3 regions of the Geobacillus lituanicus genome follow, and region 1 is predicted to be linked to each of the others. Evidence: a T-box and tRNA genes for the amino acid it is inferred to sense, from the RefSeq annotation. Region 1 holds a T-box; the other regions hold tRNA genes.

Region 1 (4,758 bases):
GTTCGGCGAGGCGGGCTCTGGCCGCCGCGATCGCTTCGGCTTGAATATCAAAACCAAACACATGCCCGCGCTCCCCGACGAGCTCGGCTAAAAAGACGGTGTCATGGCCGTTGCCAACCGTCGCATCGACGGCGATGTCGCCTTCTTCGAGCGCGCCGCCTAGCAAAAAACGGGCAAACGGCAAAATATTCATGATGGCCATGCGTTTGCCACCCCCTGTTCGCGCCGCTTTCCTTGAAAGCTGTCCCGCCGCTTGAGTTCAGCGTCAATGGCGTTTAGCCCTTCCCATTTGTTGACGCTCCACATCGGGCCAAAATCGCCCGATCTGGCGGCGCTGCAAAACGTGCAGTCGCCATACGTCACCGTCCCGTCGCGGTTCGGGCAGTCAAACCTGCCGTCAAGGGCGACTTTGAACACGTTTTGGCCGAACGTTTGCCGCAAATGGCAGTTCCATGTGTGATACCGTTTTCCGTCGGCGGCATATGGAAATGGGATTGCGTTTGTCACGGCCGTTCTCTCCTTGTGCTGAAATGGCATCATCCTTGCATTGTACCACGGATGGCGGCAAAAAGCGACTGTTGCCAATCATTGACGTGATACAGATGAAAGCGTCGGCGCATAGTAAAGATGAGGGAACATCATGAAAAGAGGTGAGCGCATGGCGACAAGACAATCGGTGGAAGAATTTTTGCAGCGGTGCGAAGACGTCATCCGCTTTGCGAAAGAACAATATACGGAAGCGCAAAAGCAAGAGCACTACAACATCACGGAATACACAAACGCCCAGCAAATGCTTGAGCAGACAGTCAACGATTTGGCTCACTTGGCGCGAAGTTGCAACGCCCAGCAGCGCGAACAGCTGCATCGGATGCGGCTTCAGCTTGAGCAGCTGCAAAACGAGATGATCTTGCTTGACCGATGAAACAAGAGCTTTGCACGATGGCCGCTATCGAAGGTCCTGGTGCATAACAAGCGGATGTTGCCTGACCGGTGAAACGGAAAGCAACCGCAGGGCGGCTGTCTGCTTGATGGCGAACACAAGGAGGAACAAGGAATGAAGCGACGTCTGAAACAAACGAACCCGGAGCAAAAAACGCGCAACGGTCACAACAACAACGATTTGGAACTCGGCCAAGACTTTGATCCGGTGAAACTGGCGAAAAAACAGTATGAACAAACAGGTGGCCAGCCGGCCCGCTCCAAGCAGCGGAACGGGTGACGCGCCGCTGTCCGTGAGGGCGCCATGCCGCCCTCTTTTTTTTGATTGCTTTTTTTCGCTTTCCCACATACAATTAGTTTGGGAGTCGAAATAGCAGACGAAAAGGATGATGACCGATGCCCCGCGCTCTTTGGTGGCTGCTTGTCGGCATGGCGCTCAATGTCACAGGAGCGTCGTTTTTATGGCCGCTAAATACCATTTATTTGCATGAACAGCTCGGCCAGCCGCTCGCCGTAGCGGGAGCGGTGCTGATGCTCAACTCCGGCGGCAGCGTCATCGGCAGCTTGCTCGGCGGCATGTTGTTTGACCGGATCGGCGGGTTTCGCACGCTCGTGTCCGGAGCGTGCCTGACGATGGCGGCGCTTGCCGGTTTGGGCGTCTGGCATGGTTGGCCGCATTATGCCGTCTGGCTGGCGCTTGTCGGCATCGGCAACGGCGTCGTCTTTCCGGCGGCGTCGGCGTATGTCGGGGCGGTTTGGCCGGAAGGGGGACGGCGGGCATTCAACGCCTTGTATGTGGCGCAAAACATCGGCGTCGCCGCCGGCTCGGCGCTTGGCGGCGTTGTCGCCTCGCATTCGTTTGCGCTCGTGTTTTGGGCGAACGTTTGGCTGTATGCCGCTTTTTTGGCGACGGTCGTCATTGGGCTGCGGCGCATGCCGCTGCCGCCGCTGCGGAGAAAAGAGCGGAAGCGTCGAACGGGGGACGGGGCGCCCCGGGCGCACATCCGCGCCCTTGTCCTTCTTTGCGCCGGCTATGGATTATGCTGGATGAGCTACGTCCAATGGTCGACGACGATCGCCGCCTATACGCGCGAGCTTTCCATTCCGGTTCATCACTACAGCTTGCTTTGGACGATCAACGGCGCCTTGATCGTGCTCGGCCAGCCGCTGTTGGCGCCGTTGGTCCGCCGCTTTATGCCGGGGATGAAGCGGCAGATCGCCATCGGGTTCGCCGTTTTCACCGTCTCGTTTGCGATATTGTTTGGCGCGGATTCACTTTTGCAATTTGCGACGTCGATGGTTGTGCTCACGATCGCCGAAATGATCGTCTGGCCGGCGATTCCGGCGGCGGTGAACGAGCTGGCGCCGCTGGGGAGAGCCGGGTTTTACCAAGGGATCGTCAACGGCACGGCCACGGCTGGACGGATGATCGGGCCGGTCCTCGGCGGGTGGGTCGCCGATGCGTTCGGAATGAAACCGCTCATCGGATTGCTTGTCGCCTTCGCTCTGCTGGCCGCCGGCGCGGCGCTCGTGTATGACCGGGGGCTGCCGAAGCGGGCGGAAAAGGCGGGGGAAAAAACGGCTGTGACCGTCTAGTTTTCTGCTTGCAATCGATCGACAAATTTTTTACAATAATAATAAATTTGTCTCATAAAGCGAACAACGGTGAAGAGGAATAGTAGCGGGCTTGATGGACGGCAGAGAGTTGACGGTCGGTGCGAGTCAACCGAAGTCAATCCGCGAACTCGCCTCGGAGTTGCCGGCGTGAACGGCTGCGGCCGATAACGCCGGCCGTGAATCTGCGTTAAGGAACAAAGCGGGTGCGCCATAGGCGCGCCAAAAAAGGGTGGTACCGCGGGAAGCGTTCCTCTCGTCCCTTTTGTTCGGGATGAGGGGTTTTTTTGTACATATTTTCGTCTATGATGCAAGTAGAACTGGATAGGAGGAGTGCTGAGATGAGCTTCAACCACCGCGAAATTGAACAAAAATGGCAGGACTATTGGGAGAAAAACAAAACGTTCCGCACGCCCGATGATGACGACAAGCCGAAGTTTTATGTGCTCGACATGTTCCCGTATCCGTCCGGCGCCGGCTTGCACGTCGGCCATCCGGAAGGATATACGGCAACCGACATTTTGGCGCGCATGAAGCGGATGCAAGGGTACAACGTCCTTCACCCGATGGGCTGGGACGCATTTGGGCTGCCGGCCGAGCAATATGCGCTTGACACCGGCAACGACCCGGCGGAGTTTACGCAAAAGAACATCGACAACTTCCGCCGGCAGATCAAATCGCTCGGGTTCTCATACGACTGGGACCGTGAAATCAACACGACCGACCCGAATTATTACAAATGGACGCAATGGATTTTCTTGAAGCTGTATGAAAAAGGGCTCGCCTACATGGATGAAGTGCCGGTCAACTGGTGCCCGGCGCTCGGCACCGTGCTGGCGAACGAAGAGGTGATCAACGGCCGGAGCGAGCGCGGCGGGCATCCGGTCATCCGCAAGCCGATGCGGCAATGGATGCTGAAAATCACCGCCTACGCCGACCGGCTGCTCGAAGACTTAGAAGAGCTCGACTGGCCGGAAAGCATTAAGGAAATGCAGCGCAACTGGATTGGCCGTTCGGAGGGAGCGGAAATCGAGTTCGCCGTCGACGGCCATGACGAAACGTTCACCGTCTTCACGACGCGGCCCGATACGCTGTTTGGCGCGACGTACACCGTCTTGGCGCCGGAGCATCCGCTCGTGGAAAAAATCACAACGCCGGAGCAAAAGCCAGCCGTTGACGCCTACTTAAAGGAAATTCAAAGCAAAAGCGACCTTGAGCGCACCGATTTGGCGAAAGAAAAAACCGGCGTGTTTACGGGTGCATACGCCATCCATCCGGTCACGGGCGAGCGGCTTCCGATTTGGATCGCCGACTACGTCTTGATGAGCTACGGCACCGGAGCGATCATGGCTGTGCCGGCGCACGATGAGCGCGACTATGAATTCGCGAAAACATTCCACTTGCCGATCAAAGAAGTCGTTGCCGGCGGGAATATCGAAAAGGAAGCGTACACCGGAGATGGTGAGCATATCAACTCCGAGTTTTTAAACGGCTTGAACAAGCAGGAAGCGATCGACAAAATGATCGCCTGGCTTGAGGAGCATGGCAAAGGGCGGAAAAAAGTGTCGTACCGGCTGCGCGACTGGCTGTTCAGCCGCCAGCGCTACTGGGGCGAGCCGATTCCGATCATCCATTGGGAAGACGGCACGATGACGCCGGTGCCGGAAGAGGAATTGCCGCTTGTGTTGCCGAAAACGGATGAAATCCGTCCGTCGGGAACGGGCGAATCGCCGCTCGCCAACATCGAAGAATGGGTCAATGTTGTCGACCCGAAAACCGGGAAAAAAGGGCGGCGTGAAACGAACACGATGCCGCAATGGGCCGGAAGCTGCTGGTATTACTTGCGCTACATCGACCCCCACAACGACAAGCAGCTCGCCGATCCGGAGAAATTGAAAAAATGGCTGCCGGTCGACGTCTACATCGGCGGGGCGGAGCACGCGGTCTTGCATTTGCTTTATGCCCGCTTCTGGCATAAGTTTCTCTACGACCTTGGCGTCGTGCCGACGAAAGAGCCGTTCCAAAAGCTGTTCAACCAAGGGATGATTTTAGGCGAAAACAACGAAAAAATGAGCAAATCCAAAGGCAACGTCGTCAACCCGGACGATATCGTCGAAAGCCATGGCGCCGACACGCTGCGGCTGTATGAAATGTTCATGGGGCCGCTTGAAGCGTCGATCGCCTGGTCGACGAAAGGGCTTGACG
Region 2 (4,758 bases), 1.2 Mb from region 1:
AGACAGCAAGAAAAAAACGCAAAAATCGACAAAAAAAGATTGCAGAAAAAGGCACCAGGTTGTCTGGTGCCACTAACCAGTGACCCGTACGGGATTCGAACCCGTGTTACCGCCGTGAAAGGGCGGTGTCTTAACCACTTGACCAACGGGCCGCTTATGGCGGAGAAGGCGGGATTTGAACCCGCGCGCCGCAAAACTGCGACCTAACGGTTTAGCAAACCGTCCCCTTCAGCCACTTGGGTACTTCTCCAAAGAAATGGCTCCGCAAGTAGGATTCGAACCTACGACCTACCGGTTAACAGCCGGTTGCTCTACCGCTGAGCTATTGCGGAATGATGAGCAAGAAGCCTAGCACAAAACTTATCCTGTCCCTTCCTCTGCCAGCAAATTCAAGGAAGCCAAATGCGTCGGGACAACTCGAAGCATATTCGACGATGCACCTGCTCGTCGCTGAGCTATTGCGGAATGATGAGCAAGAAGCCTAGCCCAATACTTGCCCTGTCCCTTCCTCTGCCAGCAAATTCAAGGAAGCTAGATGCGTCGGGACAACTCGAAGCATATTCGACGATGCACCTGCTCGTCGCTGAGCTATTGCGGAATGATGAGCAAGAAACCTAGCCCAATACTTGCCCTGTCCCTTCCTCTGCCAGCAAATTCAAGGAAGCTAGATGCGTCGGGACAACTCGAAGCATATTCGACGATGCACCTGCTCGTCGCTGAGCTATTGCGGAATGATGAGTAAGAAACCTAGCCCAATACTTGCCCTGTCCCTTCCTCTGCCAGCAAATTCAAGGAAGCTAGATGCGTCGGGACAACTCGAAGCATATTCGACGATGCACCTGCTCGTCGCTGAGCTATTGCGGAATGATGAGTAAGAAACCTAGCCCAATACTTGTCCTGTCCCTTCCTCTACTAGCGAATGCAAGGAAGCAAAATGCATCGAGGCAAGCGGAACCATGCACGCACAAGAACGTTCATTAAGTATTATAACGAATCATCTGACAATATGCAATGGAAAATGGTGGGCCTAAGTGGACTTGAACCACCGACCTCACGCTTATCAGGCGTGCGCTCTGACCAGCTGAGCTATAGGCCCCTCAAAAGCGGGTGATGGGAATCGAACCCACGACATCAGCTTGGAAGGCTGAGGTTTTACCACTAAACTACACCCGCATAATATTTGGCTTAACATCCGCCACGCTGCTTCCATGCCCCTTCCTCTACCAGCTGATTCACAGAAGCCAGATGCGTCGGGGCAACTCGAAGCAGATTCGATGATGCAGATGCTCGTGGCTGAGGTTTTACCACTAAACTACACCCGCATATCATTTAGTTGAACATCCGCCACGCTGCTTCCATGCCCCTTCCTCTACCAGCTGGTTCACAGAAGCCAGATGCGTCGGGGCAACTCGAAGCCAATTCGATGATGCAGATGCTCGTGGCTGCGGTTTTACCACTAAACTACACCTGCATATAAAATTTTAAAGAAGAAAAAGGGCGACTAGTGGGAATCGAACCCACGCATGCCAGAGCCACAATCTGGTGCGTTAACCACTTCGCCATAGCCGCCATATTTCTGGTGCCGGCTGCAGGACTTGAACCCGCAACCTACTGATTACAAGTCAGTTGCTCTACCAATTGAGCTAAGCCGGCACATTTAACATGAGTTACTGGCTCATATGATCTGCTTGGTTGTGCCTCTTCCTCTACAAGCTGATTCGAGGAAGCTAGGTGCGTCGAGGCAACTCGAAGCCAATTCAATGATGCCGACGCTCGTCTCTACCAATTGAGCTAAGCCGGCACATTTAACATGAGTTACTGGCTCATATGATCCGCTCTCGGTTGTGCCTCTTCCTCTGCAAGCTGATTCGAGGAAGCTGAGTGCGTCGAGGCAACTCGAAGCCAATTCAATGATGCCGACGCTCGTCTCTACCAATTGAGCTAAGCCGGCACATTTAACATGAACTTGAATGTGAACTACCCGCCACCTACGCTTCGCTTAGAGGTGGAGGCTTCAAGCGACTTGTGCGTGTTCGCCGAACGGTAAGCCACACACAAGAACCCTTTACGCTTCCCTTCGTTCCGAAGGTGTCCGTTCTAGCCATATTCTATCCTATTCGTTGGCTAACGCCAACCGATATTCATCTCCCACTCACTGGGTTACACCCTTCGCGTTCCTTGAGGTGGGAGACTTCTTTCGGAAATCCGTTAAATGGCGGAGGAGGAGGGATTCGAACCCCCGCGCGCCTTGCGGCGCCTCTCGGTTTTCAAGACCGACCCCTTCAACCACTTGGGTACTCCTCCAAAAAGAAACTTAGCAATGGTGGACCTTGTAGGACTCGAACCTACGACCGGACGGTTATGAGCCGTCTGCTCTAACCAGCTGAGCTAAAGGTCCGATAATGGTGGCGGTGGAGGGGATCGAACCCCCGACCTCACGGGTATGAACCGTACGCTCTAGCCAGCTGAGCTACACCGCCAAATCAAAATATTAGTGGTGGAGCCTATCGGGATCGAACCGATGACCTCCTGCTTGCAAAGCAGGCGCTCTCCCAGCTGAGCTAAGGCCCCATGGAAAATCGGGAAGACAGGATTTGAACCTGCGACCTCACGGACCCGAACCGTGTGCTCTACCAAGCTGAGCTACTTCCCGATGAACGCGCTCGAGAGGATTCGAACCCCTAACCTTCTGATCCGTAGTCAGAATGCTCTATCCAATTGAGCTACGAGCGCACGTGCCGAGGGCCGGACTCGAACCGGCACGGTAGTTACCTACCCCAGGATTTTAAGTCCTGTGCGTCTGCCAATTCCGCCACCCCGGCGGGCGAGTGGAGCGGAAGACGGGGTTCGAACCCGCGACCCCCACCTTGGCAAGGTGGTGTTCTACCGCTGAACTACTTCCGCAAAACGATGAGCCATGGAGGACTCGAACCTCCGACCCTCTGATTAAAAGTCAGAATGCTCTACCTACTGAGCTAATGGCTCATGGTTAGGATAACACTCTAAGCTTCATTTCACTCTACCTGCCCCTTCCTCTACAAGCTTATTCGAAGAAGTCAAGTGCGTCGGGGCAACTCGCAGCGAACTCGAAGATGCAACGCTCGTTACTGAGCTAATGGCTCATGGTTAGGATAACACTCTAAGCTTCATTTCACTCTACCTGCCTCTTCCTCTCCCAGCTTATTCGAGGAAGCAAGTGTGTCGAGGCAACTCGAAGCCTATTCGAAGATGTATCGCTCGTTTCTGAGCTCATGTTTCGCTAGTTGAATTTTTTCAAAATGGAAGATGCCGGCTGCAGGACTTGAACCCGCAACCTACTGATTACAAGTCAGTTGCTCTACCAATTGAGCTAAGCCGGCACGTTTAACATGAGTTACTGGCTCATATGATCTGCTCGGTTGTGCCTCTTCCTCTACAAGCTGATTCGAGGAAGCTAGGTTCGTCGAGGCAACTCGCAGCCAATTCGATGATGCCGATGCTCGTCTCTACCAATTGAGCTAAGCCGGCATAATTTATAGTTTGATGGTGGCTCGGGACGGAATCGAACCGCCGACACAAGGATTTTCAGTCCTTTGCTCTACCGACTGAGCTACCGAGCCATATATTATTTTTTAACTCGCTCGTTGAATTGCTCTGTGCCTCTTCCTCTACCAGCTGATTCAAAGACGCTCGATGCGTCGAGGCAACTCGAAGCGAATTCGATGAAGCGGATGCTCGTCTCTACCGACTGAGCTACCGAGCCATATTAAGTTTTACGTTGCTTTGCTTGTACTGCACTGTGTCTCTTCTTCTGCAAGGTGATTCGAGGAAGGCAAATGCGTTGAGGCAACTCCGACTGAGCTGCTGAGTTGTCTCTTTTCATAATTTTGAAACAATGGCGGTCCCGACGGGACTCGAACCCGCGATCTCCTGCGTGACAGGCAGGCATGTTAACCACTACACTACGGGACCAATTTGGTTGCGGGGGCAGGATTTGAACCTGCGACCTTCGGGTTATGAGCCCGACGAGCTACCGGACTGCTCCACCCCGCGACGATAGGAAATGATTCAGTTTCGATCATGCTCTGAGTAAATTTTTCGTTGCCCCTTCCTCTACTAACTGATTCGAGGAAGCCAAATGCGTCGGGGCAACTCGAAGCGGTTTCGAGGAAGCAAAGGCTTGTTGCTCCACCCCGCGACGATAAGAATACACAATTGGTGTAAGTGGTGGAGGATGACGGGATCGAACCGCCGACCCCTTGCTTGTAAGGCAAGTGCTCTCCCAGCTGAGCTAATCCTCCACATGTTTTGCCTAGCAGCGACCTACTCTTGCAGGGGCGCTGGCCCCAACTACCATCGGCGCTGGAGGGCTTAACTTCCGTGTTCGGGATGGGAACGGGTGTTTCCCCTCCGCTATCACCACTAGGCAATAATGGACAAGTCTTATTATAAGGAAAGTTAGGTTCTTGTCAAGAACTTTTTCATTCCTTCAAAACTAGATAACCGTTTCGGGAAGAAGCCGCGGCGCCTCCACTTTTCTTGTTAGGTTAAGCCCTCGATCGATTAGTATCCGTCAGCTCCACGTGTCGCCACGCTTCCACCTCGGACCTATCGACCTCGTCATCTTCGAGGGATCTTACCCGCCTGACGCGGTGGGAAATCTCATCTTGAGGGGGGCTTCACGCTTAGATGCTTTCAGCGCTTATCCCGTCCGCACATAGCTACCCAGCGGTGCCCCTGGCGGGACAACTGGTACACCAGCGGTGCGTCCATCCCGGT
Region 3 (4,758 bases), 890 kb from region 1:
CGTTTCGTTGCTCCAATACGTCTCGGGACTGACGAAAACCGTCTCCGAAAACATTGTCAAACGCCGCGAAGAGCAAGGGAAATTCCGCAGCCGCGAGGAGCTGAAAACGATCCCGCGTCTTGGGGCGAAAACGTATGAGCAATGCATCGGGTTTTTGCGCATTGTCGACGGCGACGAACCGCTTGACCGCACGCCGATTCACCCCGAGCGGTACGCGGAAGTGAAGCAGTTGTTGCAAAAGTTAGGATTTACAACCGCCGCCATTGGCAGCAATGAGCTTCGCCAAGCGCTGCAAGCCATCGATGTGAAAGCAGCGGCATCCGAATTCGGCATCGGGGAACTGACGCTCCGCGACATCATTGACGCGTTGTGCCGTCCGGAGCGCGACCCGCGCGACGAGCTGCCCAAGCCGATATTGCGAAAAGACGTTTTGAAAATGGAAGACTTAAAGCCAGGCATGGAGCTCGAAGGAACGGTGCGCAACGTCGTCGACTTCGGCGCCTTTGTCGACATCGGCGTCAAACAGGACGGGCTCGTGCACATTTCCAAGCTAAGCAAACAATACGTCCGCCATCCGCTTGATGTCGTCTCCGTCGGCGACGTCGTCAAAGTGTGGGTGGAAAGGGTTGATGCAGCGAAAGGAAGAATTTCATTATCGATGCTTCCGCCGGAATAAGCTGGAGAGGCTGTCCCGTACTGCCCAATGAACAGCAGGGACAGCCTCAAACACATGTTACGAACAGTGCTTTCTCCGATAAAAAAACCAGCATTGGTTTAACAACTTGATTTGATCCCGGTTTTTCTCATAATAGGCTCGTCTCATTTGATTTTTTAGCCATGTAGGCACATCGTCCACCCCCTGATGCGGAAAGGTAGTATATAATGTATGTAGCTGCGCATTGTCCTGTGCTGAAAACATAAAAAGGGGGGCGCCTGTCATGGATCAAAAACGCTTGCAAGCGCTCGTTGAACAAATTTCCATGAGCACATTTGGCAAGCCGTTCCGCCATACCGCTTTCTTCAACCCTCGTTTGCGCACTACCGGCGGGCGCTACATGTTGCAGACGCATAACATTGAGCTCAATCAAAAACATTACGAGCAGTTCGGCGAGGAAGAATTGATCGCCATTATCAAACATGAGCTTTGCCATTACCACTTGCACCTTGAGGGAAAAGGCTACCGCCATCGCGACCGCGACTTCCGCGAACTGCTGCAAAAAGTGGGGGCGCCTCGCTATTGTCGTCCAATCGGCCAAAAAACAGACAGGTCGAAAACGATCTATACATACATTTGCACATCTTGCGGCCTGACGTACACTCGAAAAAAGCGCATGAACACCGCCCGCTACGTCTGCGGGAACTGCCGCGGGCGGCTTAAACTAGCGAACCAACGCCGTTGAACGCTTCCTTGCTTATGCCGAACCCTATTAGGAACATCCGCCGTGTCTTTCCCGAAGGAAACGAAGCTTTTTATGGAGCTCTTGTATCACGGCCCGGATATGCGAACGTCCTCTTCGAAAAGAGAGCAGTATCACATTTTGCAAAAAAAGTGGTTGACAATTAAATTGGCCATATGCTAAATTATAAAAGCCGTCGCCAAACGGCGATGAAACAAACAGCAAAAAACATGTTGACAAAGAGTCGACAGCTCAATATAATAAACAATGTCGATTGTGAAAGTGTAGGAAATCTGATCCGTTCCACAATAGTTCAGCGACGAGCATTAGCATCATCGAATTCACTACGAGTTGCCTCGACGCATCTTGCCTCTTTGAATTATCTGGTAGAGGAAGAGGCAACGAGCACATCGTGGAGTATAGCATATAATTTCTTCATCATTCCGCAATAGCTCAGCGGTAGAGCAACCGGCTGTTAACCGGTAGGTCGTAGGTTCGAATCCTACTTGCGGAGCCAGTGTTTGGAGAAGTACCCAAGTGGCTGAAGGGGACGGTTTGCTAAACCGTTAGGTCGTGACTTAACGGCGCGCGGGTTCAAATCCCGCCTTCTCCGCCACTTTCAATAGTCGCATGGCCCGTTGGTCAAGTGGTTAAGACACCGCCCTTTCACGGCGGTAACACGGGTTCGAATCCCGTACGGGTCACTTACAGCGCGGGGGTTTCCCGCGGATTGCGGTCCCGTAGTGTAGTGGTTAACATGCCTGCCTGTCACGCAGGAGATCGCGGGTTCGAGTCCCGTCGGGACCGCCATTACACCAATCGCTGGGCCATAGCCAAGCGGTAAGGCAACGGACTTTGACTCCGTGATGCGCTGGTTCGAATCCAGCTGGCCCAGCCATTTTTTATCGCTATACATACCCGCAAGCTTGCCAAATCGGTGGGAAAGAAAGTATTATGAGCCATTAGCTCAGTAGGTAGAGCAACGAGCTTTGCATCGCTGAGTTCGCTTCGAGTTGTCCCGACGCATCCTGCATCTTCGAATATGCTAGTAGAGGAAGGGACATCGTTCACTGTGAGTGTATACCCAACTATGAGCCATTAGCTCAGTAGGTAGAGCAACGAGCGATGCATCATCGAGTTTGCTACGAGTTGTCCCGACGCATCGTGCATCTTCGAATACGCTAGCAGAGGAAGGGACATCGTTCACTGTGAGTGTATACCTAACCATGAGCCATTAGCTCAGTAGGTAGAGCATCTGACTTTTAATCAGAGGGTCGGAGGTTCGAGTCCTCCATGGCTCACCATTTGCGGGTGTGGCGGAATTGGCAGACGCACCAGACTTAGGATCTGGCGCCTCACGGCGTGGGGGTTCAAGTCCCTCCACCCGCACTGATTAGTTCATACGCGGTCGTGGCGGAATGGCAGACGCGCTAGGTTGAGGGCCTAGTGGGGGCAACCCCGTGGAGGTTCAAGTCCTCTCGACCGCATTTCACTAAACCAAAACATCATGTTGACAAAATAATGAGTGGTTGTTATAATAAAATTTGCTGTTAAAAATGCGCTCGTAGCTCAATTGGATAGAGCATCTGACTACGGATCAGAAGGTTAGGGGTTCGAATCCTCTCGAGCGCGCCATGATCGGGAAGTAGCTCAGCTTGGTAGAGCACATGGTTTGGGACCATGGGGTCGCAGGTTCAAATCCTGTCTTCCCGATTTGAATATCTTCATCAATTGCTATACGGGTGTAGTTTAGTGGTAAAACCTCAGCCACGAGCACTGCCTCATCGAATCCGCTTCGAGTTGCCCCGACGCATCCAGCGTCTTTGAATGTGCTTGCAGAGGAAGGGGCACGGAAGAGCGTGGCGGATGTTGGTTCGAAATCATATGCGGGTGTAGTTTAGTGGTAAAACCTCAGCCACGAGCATCGGCATCATCGAATTGGCTTCGAGTTGCCCCGACGCATCTGGCTTCTATGAATCAGCTGGTAGAGGAAGGGGCATGGAAGCAGCGTGGCGGATGTTCAACTAAATGATATGCGGGTGTAGTTTAGTGGTAAAACCTCAGCCTTCCAAGCTGATGTCGTGGGTTCGATTCCCATCACCCGCTCCACGAAGAAGCAAGAAGAGAAAAATGCAGGAAGTTACCTTGTTCCTTGAAAACTGAACGAAACGAAGCGCGACGAAAAGCGGAGGTCCGCGGGTCGCCGCGACGGGCAAATGTTCTTCGCCTGCAAGGGTGCTTGCACCCGGAAGGCGAAGGTTATTTGACCCCGAGCGGCGGCGGACCGAAGCTGGACAATACGAAAAGCGGAGGTCCGCATGGGCCGAAGCAAAAGCCAATCAACTTTCTTTGGAGAGTTTGATCCTGGCTCAGGACGAACGCTGGCGGCGTGCCTAATACATGCAAGTCGAGCGGACCGAACGAGGGCTTGCTCTTGTTTGGTCAGCGGCGGACGGGTGAGTAACACGTGGGCAACCTGCCCGCAAGACCGGGATAACTCCGGGAAACCGGAGCTAATACCGGATAACACCGAAGACCGCATGGTCTTCGGTTGAAAGGCGGCCTTTGGGCTGTCACTTGCGGATGGGCCCGCGGCGCATTAGCTAGTTGGTGAGGTAACGGCTCACCAAGGCGACGATGCGTAGCCGGCCTGAGAGGGTGACCGGCCACACTGGGACTGAGACACGGCCCAGACTCCTACGGGAGGCAGCAGTAGGGAATCTTCCGCAATGGGCGAAAGCCTGACGGAGCGACGCCGCGTGAGCGAAGAAGGCCTTCGGGTCGTAAAGCTCTGTTGTGAGGGACGAAGGGGCGCCGTTCGAAGAGGGCGGCGCGGTGACGGTACCTCACGAGAAAGCCCCGGCTAACTACGTGCCAGCAGCCGCGGTAATACGTAGGGGGCGAGCGTTGTCCGGAATTATTGGGCGTAAAGCGCGCGCAGGCGGTCTCTTAAGTCTGATGTGAAAGCCCACGGCTCAACCGTGGAGGGTCATTGGAAACTGGGGGACTTGAGGGCAGGAGAGGAGAGCGGAATTCCACGTGTAGCGGTGAAATGCGTAGAGATGTGGAGGAACACCAGTGGCGAAGGCGGCTCTCTGGCCTGTACCTGACGCTGAGGCGCGAAAGCGTGGGGAGCAAACAGGATTAGATACCCTGGTAGTCCACGCCGTAAACGATGAGTGCTAAGTGTTAGAGGGGTCACACCCTTTAGTGCTGCAGCTAACGCGATAAGCACTCCGCCTGGGGAGTACGGCCGCAAGGCTGAAACTCAAAGGAATTGACGGGGGCCCGCACAAGCGGTGGAGCATGTGGTTTAATTCGAAGCAACGCGAAGAACCTTACCAGGTCTTGACATCCCCTG

What was found. The T-box of region 1 lies ahead of leuS (leucine--tRNA ligase). A T-box ahead of a tRNA ligase gene usually reads a tRNA of that ligase, here a tRNA-Leu.
Region 2: it has a tRNA-Leu gene. The T-box ahead of leuS (leucine--tRNA ligase) is inferred to sense a tRNA for this amino acid. The anticodon was not compared.
Region 3: it has a tRNA-Leu gene. The T-box ahead of leuS (leucine--tRNA ligase) is inferred to sense a tRNA for this amino acid. The anticodon was not compared.

Annotation. Positions count from the first base shown of each region.
Region 1 covers NZ_CP194773.1:2,964,925-2,969,682, reverse strand. The annotation lists gene mnmM (tRNA 5-(aminomethyl)-2-thiouridylate-methyltransferase MnmM) at 1-202, opposite strand, end outside; partial or broken gene ACR1UW_RS15160 (hypothetical protein) at 313-537, opposite strand; gene ACR1UW_RS15155 (YtzC family protein) at 659-922, shown strand; gene ACR1UW_RS15150 (hypothetical protein) at 1,055-1,219, shown strand; gene ACR1UW_RS15145 (MDR family MFS transporter) at 1,336-2,535, shown strand; T-box leader at 2,596-2,820, shown strand; gene leuS (leucine--tRNA ligase) at 2,895-4,758, shown strand, end outside.
Region 2 covers NZ_CP194773.1:883,328-888,085, reverse strand. The annotation lists tRNA gene ACR1UW_RS04470 (tRNA-Glu) at 81-152, opposite strand; tRNA gene ACR1UW_RS04465 (tRNA-Ser) at 158-250, opposite strand; tRNA gene ACR1UW_RS04460 (tRNA-Asn) at 258-332, opposite strand; tRNA gene ACR1UW_RS04455 (tRNA-Ile) at 1,020-1,096, opposite strand; tRNA gene ACR1UW_RS04450 (tRNA-Gly) at 1,103-1,173, opposite strand; tRNA gene ACR1UW_RS04445 (tRNA-His) at 1,497-1,569, opposite strand; tRNA gene ACR1UW_RS04440 (tRNA-Thr) at 1,578-1,653, opposite strand; tRNA gene ACR1UW_RS04435 (tRNA-Ser) at 2,214-2,304, opposite strand; tRNA gene ACR1UW_RS04430 (tRNA-Ile) at 2,322-2,398, opposite strand; tRNA gene ACR1UW_RS04425 (tRNA-Met) at 2,404-2,480, opposite strand; tRNA gene ACR1UW_RS04420 (tRNA-Ala) at 2,496-2,571, opposite strand; tRNA gene ACR1UW_RS04415 (tRNA-Pro) at 2,580-2,653, opposite strand; tRNA gene ACR1UW_RS04410 (tRNA-Arg) at 2,659-2,733, opposite strand; tRNA gene ACR1UW_RS04405 (tRNA-Leu) at 2,737-2,822, opposite strand; tRNA gene ACR1UW_RS04400 (tRNA-Gly) at 2,830-2,904, opposite strand; tRNA gene ACR1UW_RS04395 (tRNA-Lys) at 2,912-2,985, opposite strand; tRNA gene ACR1UW_RS04390 (tRNA-Thr) at 3,287-3,359, opposite strand; tRNA gene ACR1UW_RS04385 (tRNA-Phe) at 3,524-3,599, opposite strand; tRNA gene ACR1UW_RS04380 (tRNA-Asp) at 3,876-3,951, opposite strand; tRNA gene ACR1UW_RS04375 (tRNA-Met) at 3,956-4,032, opposite strand; tRNA gene ACR1UW_RS04370 (tRNA-Val) at 4,205-4,280, opposite strand; rRNA gene rrf (5S ribosomal RNA) at 4,290-4,406, opposite strand; rRNA gene ACR1UW_RS04360 (23S ribosomal RNA) at 4,523-4,758, opposite strand, start outside.
Region 3 covers NZ_CP194773.1:618,426-623,183, forward strand. The annotation lists partial or broken gene ACR1UW_RS03105 (helix-hairpin-helix domain-containing protein) at 1-676, shown strand, start outside; gene cmpA (cortex morphogenetic protein CmpA) at 734-847, opposite strand; gene ACR1UW_RS03115 (SprT family protein) at 939-1,400, shown strand; tRNA gene ACR1UW_RS03120 (tRNA-Asn) at 1,840-1,914, shown strand; tRNA gene ACR1UW_RS03125 (tRNA-Ser) at 1,921-2,013, shown strand; tRNA gene ACR1UW_RS03130 (tRNA-Glu) at 2,030-2,101, shown strand; tRNA gene ACR1UW_RS03135 (tRNA-Asp) at 2,132-2,207, shown strand; tRNA gene ACR1UW_RS03140 (tRNA-Gln) at 2,221-2,295, shown strand; tRNA gene ACR1UW_RS03145 (tRNA-Lys) at 2,626-2,701, shown strand; tRNA gene ACR1UW_RS03150 (tRNA-Leu) at 2,705-2,786, shown strand; tRNA gene ACR1UW_RS03155 (tRNA-Leu) at 2,802-2,884, shown strand; tRNA gene ACR1UW_RS03160 (tRNA-Arg) at 2,956-3,032, shown strand; tRNA gene ACR1UW_RS03165 (tRNA-Pro) at 3,037-3,110, shown strand; tRNA gene ACR1UW_RS03170 (tRNA-Gly) at 3,433-3,506, shown strand; rRNA gene ACR1UW_RS03175 (16S ribosomal RNA) at 3,744-4,758, shown strand, end outside.